Regions from separate parts of the Streptomyces sp. NPDC046939 genome, predicted to be linked through region 1. Evidence: riboswitches for the same ligand, from Rfam matches in the RefSeq annotation. Region 1 holds a riboswitch; each other region holds the start of a gene.

Region 1 (2,253 bases):
AGCAGAAGTCGGAGGCCACACGCCAGCGAACCGCCTGAGTCGCGGGTGGGGCTTCGGTGGGAAAGGGACGACGTCGCCATGGCAGACCACCAGGAAGCATCCGTCACGCTGCCGAGCAATGCCGCCTCGGTCTCCGCTGCACGCCGGTACGTGAGCACCGTGCTGGCCGAGTGGGGGTTGCCGGGGGACACCGACGCGGCGGACACGGTGCGCCTGATCGTCTCGGAGCTCGCGACCAATGCCGTGCAGCACACGCTGGGCCAGTCGCCCACGTTCACCATCGACGTGGAGCTCGAACGCGACGAGCAGTTGCGGATCGGCGTCACCGACAGCCACCCGCGCTACCCCAAGCGCCTTCCCGCCGCGGTCGCGCAGGACAACGGGCGGGGCATGGTCATCGTCCGCAGCCTCACCGCGGAGTGCGGCGGACGCCTGTCGGTCGCGCCGACGGCGGAGGGCGGCAAGACCGTGTGGATCTCCCTGCCGTGGATTACCGGCCTGAACGGCAGCGCGACCCGTCCCGGCACCGCCTGTTGACGCGGCGCGCCACGGGCCCGTACGCGCTCACGTGGGGGCGTGCCCGGCGCCAGGCCCCGCCCCCACGCATCTCACTTCAGCGGCGCGCCGCTCAGCGAACGCGGCCGTACCAGACGCTCTTCGTCCAGATCTTCTGCAGCTTCACCACGTCACCGGTCTTCGGCGAGTGCCAGATCCGTCCCTTCCCGGCGTAGATGCCCACGTGGTAGACGCTCCGGCCCGAGTGGAAGAAGACCAGGTCACCCGTCTTGCGGTGGGACGCGGAGACGTGCCGGGTCTTGTTGTACTGCTGGGCCGCGGTGCGCGGCAGCTTCTTGCCCGCCCGCTTGAACGAGTAGAGCGTGAGCCCCGAGCAGTCGAACCGGTGCGGCCCCGAGGCGCCCCACTTGTACGGCGCCCCCTTCTTGGAGGCCGCGACCTTCACGGCCTTGGTCGAGGCCGTGGCCGCCGATGCCTCGGACGCGGCGCCGGGGACCATCAGCCCCGCGCCGGCGACCGCCAGCGTGAGGGCCGAAGCGGTACCGGCCCGGGTCAGCAGCGACGGAACACGATTGAGCGCAGTCATGCGCAACCCTTCGTCTGCCGCCTGTGAAGGATGACCTGTCGGGTTCGGGCAGGCGAAGTTGCCCGGCCGCGTCTGCGGCTTCACCCCAAGGGCCGCTCGGGTCCCACCTTCGTCAAGGTGGGCCGGTGGCCCGTCGTGCCTGGGTCCTCCACTCCTGCCGATGCACTTCTGTCGACCTGGCATCCGTGCGGCGGCAGGACTCGGCGTCCGCACGGACCGCCCCGCCGCGGCGGCGGGGGCTTGTCGTCGTCGAAGGGATCTTCACGCACAAGTGGGGTGGAATCCGAGTTGAACCGGCGGTAAGTGAGGCTCCTCACGCTTGACCCGTTCAGGTGGACAGTGCGCCTTTCGAGCCCCGGGAGCGACCCCCGACCACGCCCGTACCAGCGACGGAGCGCCTGATTCCGGGGTTCGCGTACCGTCGGAGCGCAACTCGGGCCGCCTCGTCGACGTACGCGTATCTAGGCTGTTCGGCGGTCCACCATCTGGACCGTTTCGGTCCGGAGGCAGACCGAGACAGACACTGTCGTGTCGAAGATGTCCTCAAGCGACCGTTTCTGGCGGCAAAGTGATCCGCTGGGTGCGCCGCTCACCATCGAGGACGCGCAGAGCCCGGCCCAGGGTTGCGGCGTGCACCTCGCTCTCACCCCGTCGGTGCATCAGCTCCAGCGCGTCGCGCAGCTCCACCGCCCGGCTCACGAGCGCCTGCGCCGCACGCAGCCCCCGGTACGTGTCCTTGCCGCGCGCCGGATTGATGCGCGCGAGCAGGTCGACCACGGCCAGATAGCCGTCCACGAGCGCGCACTCGGCGCGGGTCAGCGCGGGCAGCGGCGGAAACTCGGGCGGGTACATCGGGCGCGTCACCGCCCGGCCGACGCGCCGAGAGGGCCCTTGCGGCTCGGCACGACCCGGTCCACCAGGCCGTACTCCACCGCCTGCGCCGCGTCGAGCACGGTGTCCCGCTCGATGTCCCGGCTGACACGGTCCTTCTCCCGCCCGGTGTGGCGCGCCAGCAGCTCCTCCAGCCGTTCGCGCATCCGCACCATCTCGCGGGCCTGGATCTCCAGATCGGTGGGCTGGCCCTGCGTCGGCTCGGGCAGCGCGGGCTGGTCGAGGACCACGCGCGCGCCCGGCAGCATCGTCCGCTTGCC
Region 2 (2,253 bases), on a different contig from region 1:
GCCCAGGACTCGGCCGGCCGGGCCGGGCTCTCCACCGCGTACATCCACGCGATCTTGTGCCGGAGCTGGGTGAGCAGGGCGATGAGCCCGGGGCTGCCGGAGGCCTGCGCGAGGGTCTCGTGGAACCAGCCGTCCAGCGAGCGCAAGTCCTCGTCCCGGTTCGCCCTGGAGCGCTCCCGGCCCAGCCTGACCAGGCCGCGCAGGACCTTCAGATGGGCCTCGGAGCGGCGCTGCGCCGCCCGCGCGGCGGCCAGCGGTTCGAGCAGCAGCCGGACCTCCAGGAGGTCGGCGGCCTCCTGCCCGCTGGGCTCGGCCACGCACGCGCCCGCGTGCCTGCGCGTGACGACGAACCCCTCGGCCTCCAGGGTGCGCAGCGCCTCGCGCACCGGCACGCGCGAGACCCCGTAGCGGCGTGCGAGCAGTTCCTCGGTGAGCCTGCTGCCGCGCGGGTGGACGCCCGTGACGATGTCGTCGCGAATCGCGGTGCATACCGAGTGCGCGGGAATCCGCATGATTCGACCTCCGCCTTTGATCCCCGCGCAACGCGGTCGACCAACGCCCTCGCGGGCGCGCTCCGGGCAACTTCTCCCCGACTCTATTCCACGGTTCTGGAATTTCCGACGGCGGACCGGAATTCAGGGATATTTTCTCGCCAGGAAGTCCGTGGGCGAGGCCGGGCGCACAGGGAAAAGCCCCGGCTCACCGAGCCGGGGCTTCCCGAGCGGTGCCGCGCGCGTCAGACGTTGACGCCGTGCGAGCGCAGGTACGCGACCGGGTCCATGTCGGAGCCGTACTCGGGGGTCGTGCGGGCCTCGAAGTGCAGGTGCGCGCCCGTCACGTTGCCGGTGGCGCCGGAGAGGCCTATCTGCTGGCCGGGGACGACCGCCTGGCCGACGGAGACGCCGATCGAGGAGAGATGACCGTACTGGGTGTATGTACCATCGTTCATCTTGATCACGATGTTGTTGCCGTAGGCGCCGCCCCAGCCGGCCTCGACGACGGTGCCCGCGCCGACCGCGTGCACCGGCGTGCCGCTGGCCGCGTGGAAGTCGATGCCGGTGTGGCTGCCGGAGGACCACAGGCCGCTGCTCGCCTGGTAGGCCGTGGAGACGTACGAGCCGGAGATCGGGGCGACGAAGCTGTTGAGGAGGCGCTTGCGCTCGGCCTCGCGGGCGGCGCGCTCCTTGGCCTCGCGCTCCTTGGCGGCCTTCGCCTCGGCCTCGCGCTTGGCCTCCTCCGCCTTCTTCCTCGCCTCGGCCTCGGCCTTCGCCTTGGCGGCGGCCTCGTCGGCGGCCTTCTTCTGCGCCGTCGCCTGCGCGTCGATCTGGGCGGCCATGGAGTCGCCGATGGCGATGGCCTGGGTCAGGCCGTTCTGCTCGGGGGCCGCGCCGTCGACGGCGAGCGCGGGGGCGGCGAGGCCTCCGACGACACCGGTCGTGGTGAGCGCGGCGACACCGGCGACCTGTGCGGTGGTGCGCGAGATACGGCTCGGACGACGGTGCTTCCCGGTGGCACGGGTGAACGCCATGCGGTGGTTGATCCTTTCCTTCCCTCTCGCCTACCGGGTTAGCTGACGGGTTCGGAGCAGGAAGGTCTCCTACGGGCCCTCTCCCCTGCCTCACGGCCGGAAGAGCGCCCGATTCACCCCAGGGACTGCGGTGGGTCCCCGGCTCCCCTGGCTCGCGCCGTGGGGGACTCGGCGATGACTGTCCGGTGTCGCGGGCGCGACGCATGACGGGCGGACAGCCGCACTGACGCTAAGGGGCACCTCTCTTCCGCGACAAACGGATCCCGGCTTTTGTAGCGCACACCACAGGCCAGACAGGCAACCTCCGTATCAATTCGGACATATGCCAGGGGTCATGCCGATCCATGCCGATCCATGTCGCTCATGCGGCTCATGGCCGCTCATGCCGGAGAGCCCCGGCGGCCGTGACGGCTGCCGGGGCTCCCTCGGTCGTACGGGGCGGGGGTCAGCCCGCGACGACGGTCACCTCGCCGATGCCGAGCGCCCTGACGGGCTCGGCGATCTGCGCGGCGTCGCCCACGAGGATCGTCACCAGACGGTCCGCCGGGAAGGCGTTCACGACCGCCGCGGTGGCCTCCACGGTGCCCGTCTCGGCGAGGCGGCGGTACAACTGCGCCTGGAAGTCGTCCGGCAGGTGCTGCTCGACCTGGTCGGCGAGGGTGCTCGCGACGGCCGCGGCCGTCTCGTACTTGAGCGGCGCGACGCCCACCAGGTTCTGCACCGCC
Region 3 (2,253 bases), on a different contig from region 1:
CACCGACGACGCACAGCTCGGCCGGGTCCGCGTCGTGACCCTCGGCGTCCTCGGCCGGGCCGACCAGCTCGCGCACGAGCGCGTACTGCGCGTGGTTGGTGTCCTGGTACTCGTCGACCAGGACGTGGCGGAAGCGACGCCGGTAGTGCTCGGCGACGTCCGGGAACGCGCGCAGCAGGTTGACCGTGGTCATGATCAGGTCGTCGAAGTCCAGCGCGTTCGCCTCACGGAGCCGCGACTGGTACATCGCGTACGCCTGCGCCACGGACTTCTCGAAGCCGTCGGCCGCCGTCTTGGCGAAGTCCTCCTCGTCGATCAGCTCGTTCTTCAGGTTCGAGATCTTGGCGCTGAAGGACTTCGGCGGGAACTTCTTCGGGTCGAGGTCCAGGTCGCGGCAGACCAGGGCCATGAGCCGCTTGCTGTCGGCGGCGTCGTAGATCGAGAACGACGACGTGAAGCCGAGCTTCTTGGACTCGCGGCGCAGGATGCGCACGCAGGCGCTGTGGAAGGTGGAGACCCACATCGCGTTCGCCCGCGGGCCCACCAGGGCCTCGACGCGCTCCTTCATCTCGCCTGCGGCCTTGTTGGTGAAGGTGATCGCGAGGATCTGGCCGGGGTGCACACCACGCTCGGCGAGCAGATAGGCGATGCGGTGGGTGAGGACGCGGGTCTTGCCGGAACCGGCGCCCGCGACGATGAGCAGCGGCGAGCCACCGTGCACGACGGCCGCCCGCTGGTTCTCGTTCAGCCCCTCCAGGAGCGCCGCCGCGTCCACGGCCGGGCGCGGGGCGCCGCCGCGGTAGTACGCGTCCCTGGCCGGGGGCACGTCGAACTTCCCGCCGAACAGGTCGTCCGGGATCGGCTCGGGCTCCGGTCCCTCGTGCTCCGGGTCGGGCGGCGGCGGGGGCCCATCGGTCCGGTTCTGGAGGCCCGCCAGGAAGCTGTCGTCAAAGAGGCTGCTCATCGCCTTACGAGTCTAGGCCGACCCACTGACACACCGCCCCCTCCTTCCGGACACCGCACGCCACTGTCGCCAAGGTCACGAAAATGTATCGGGCATATCGCACAACGACCTTCACAGCAGCAACACGCGTTGGCTACGGTGCTGCGCGGGCCGTCCGTCCCCACGACCGCGAGCGCCGCGGCGAGCGGGCTGCCCCCGCCGAGTCCCGTACGCCGTGAGGCAGGGAACCGGGGACCCACCGAACCTTGGGGTGAATCGGCCCGACGCCCAGTCGGCGCCGTAGGGCAGCCTTCCGTACGCCCGAACCCGACAGCTAACCCGGTAGGCGGACCACGGAAGGAGTCGCCTGCCTTGGCGTCGCACCGCAAGACGCGCACCCGCTCCCGGCTGACCGGTGGCCTGCGCACCACCCCCGCGGTCGGGATCACGACCGCCGCCCTGACCTCGGTGGCCCTCCTCTCGCAGACGGCCCAGGCGACGCCCGCACCGGCGAGGCCGAGCCTGGAAGAGGTGCGCGAGAAGGTCGACACGCTGTACCGGCAGGCGGAGACCGCCACGCAGAAGTACAACGCCGCCAAGGAGCGGACCGACAGCAAGAAGCGCCAGGTCGACAAGCTCCTCGACGACATCGCCGAGCGCACCGACCAGATGAACACGGCCCGCCAGAAGCTGGGCCGGTTCGCCGCCGAGCAGTACCGCACGGGCGGGATGAGCGACACCGCGACGATGTTCCTCGCGGACGACCCCGAGGACTACTTCGCGCAGGACCGGCTGCTCAGCCGGATGACGGCGGACCAGAAGAAGGCCGTCGACGACTTCCAGACACAGCAGCGGGCCACCGCGAAGAAGCGCACCGAGGCGCAGGAGAGCCTGCGCCAGCTCACCACCTCGCAGACGGATCTGCGGACGTCGAAGCAGAGCGTGCAGTCGAAGCTCGCCGACGCGCGCGAGCTGCTGTCGAAGCTGACCGCCGAGGAGAAGCGGCGGCTCGCCGCGATCGAGCGGAAGAAGGAGGAGGCGGCCCGCAAGAAGGCCGCCGAGCTGGCGGCGAAGCAGAAGGCGCGGGAGGAGCGCGAGAGGAAGGCGGCGGAGCAGGCGGCCGAGGAGCGGGAACAGGCCGGTTCGGGCACCGGGTCCGCGGGGTCCACGGGCTCCGCCGGATCGGGCTCCACCGGGTCGGGCTCCACCGGCGACGCCTCCGGCAGCACCTCGTCCGGTTACGCGGCCAAGGCGGCGAAGGCGCTCGCGTTCGCCAGGGCTCAGATAGGCAAGCCGTACGTGTGGGGCGC

The links. Region 1 has a riboswitch for cyclic di-AMP ahead of ABZ877_RS02835 (C40 family peptidase). Riboswitches for the same ligand answer to the same signal wherever they lie in the genome.
Region 2: it holds a riboswitch for cyclic di-AMP, as region 1 does, so the genes downstream of both, ABZ877_RS29770 (M23 family metallopeptidase) here and ABZ877_RS02835 (C40 family peptidase) in region 1, are expected to answer to the same signal.
Region 3: it holds a riboswitch for cyclic di-AMP, as region 1 does, so the genes downstream of both, ABZ877_RS18990 (NlpC/P60 family protein) here and ABZ877_RS02835 (C40 family peptidase) in region 1, are expected to answer to the same signal.

Annotation. Positions count from the first base shown of each region.
Region 1 covers NZ_JBEYWV010000002.1:118,637-120,889, forward strand. The annotation lists gene ABZ877_RS02830 (ATP-binding protein) at 79-537, shown strand; gene ABZ877_RS02835 (C40 family peptidase) at 629-1,102, opposite strand; cyclic di-AMP (ydaO/yuaA leader) riboswitch at 1,106-1,236, opposite strand; gene ABZ877_RS02840 (hypothetical protein) at 1,646-1,954, opposite strand; gene ABZ877_RS02845 (ATP-dependent Clp protease proteolytic subunit) at 1,963-2,253, opposite strand, start outside.
Region 2 covers NZ_JBEYWV010000031.1:112,747-114,999, reverse strand. The annotation lists gene ABZ877_RS29775 (GntR family transcriptional regulator) at 1-512, opposite strand, end outside; gene ABZ877_RS29770 (M23 family metallopeptidase) at 737-1,528, opposite strand; cyclic di-AMP (ydaO/yuaA leader) riboswitch at 1,541-1,712, opposite strand; gene ABZ877_RS29765 (pitrilysin family protein) at 1,974-2,253, opposite strand, start outside.
Region 3 covers NZ_JBEYWV010000016.1:40,999-43,251, reverse strand. The annotation lists gene pcrA (DNA helicase PcrA) at 1-964, opposite strand, end outside; cyclic di-AMP (ydaO/yuaA leader) riboswitch at 1,151-1,308, shown strand; gene ABZ877_RS18990 (NlpC/P60 family protein) at 1,316-2,253, shown strand, end outside.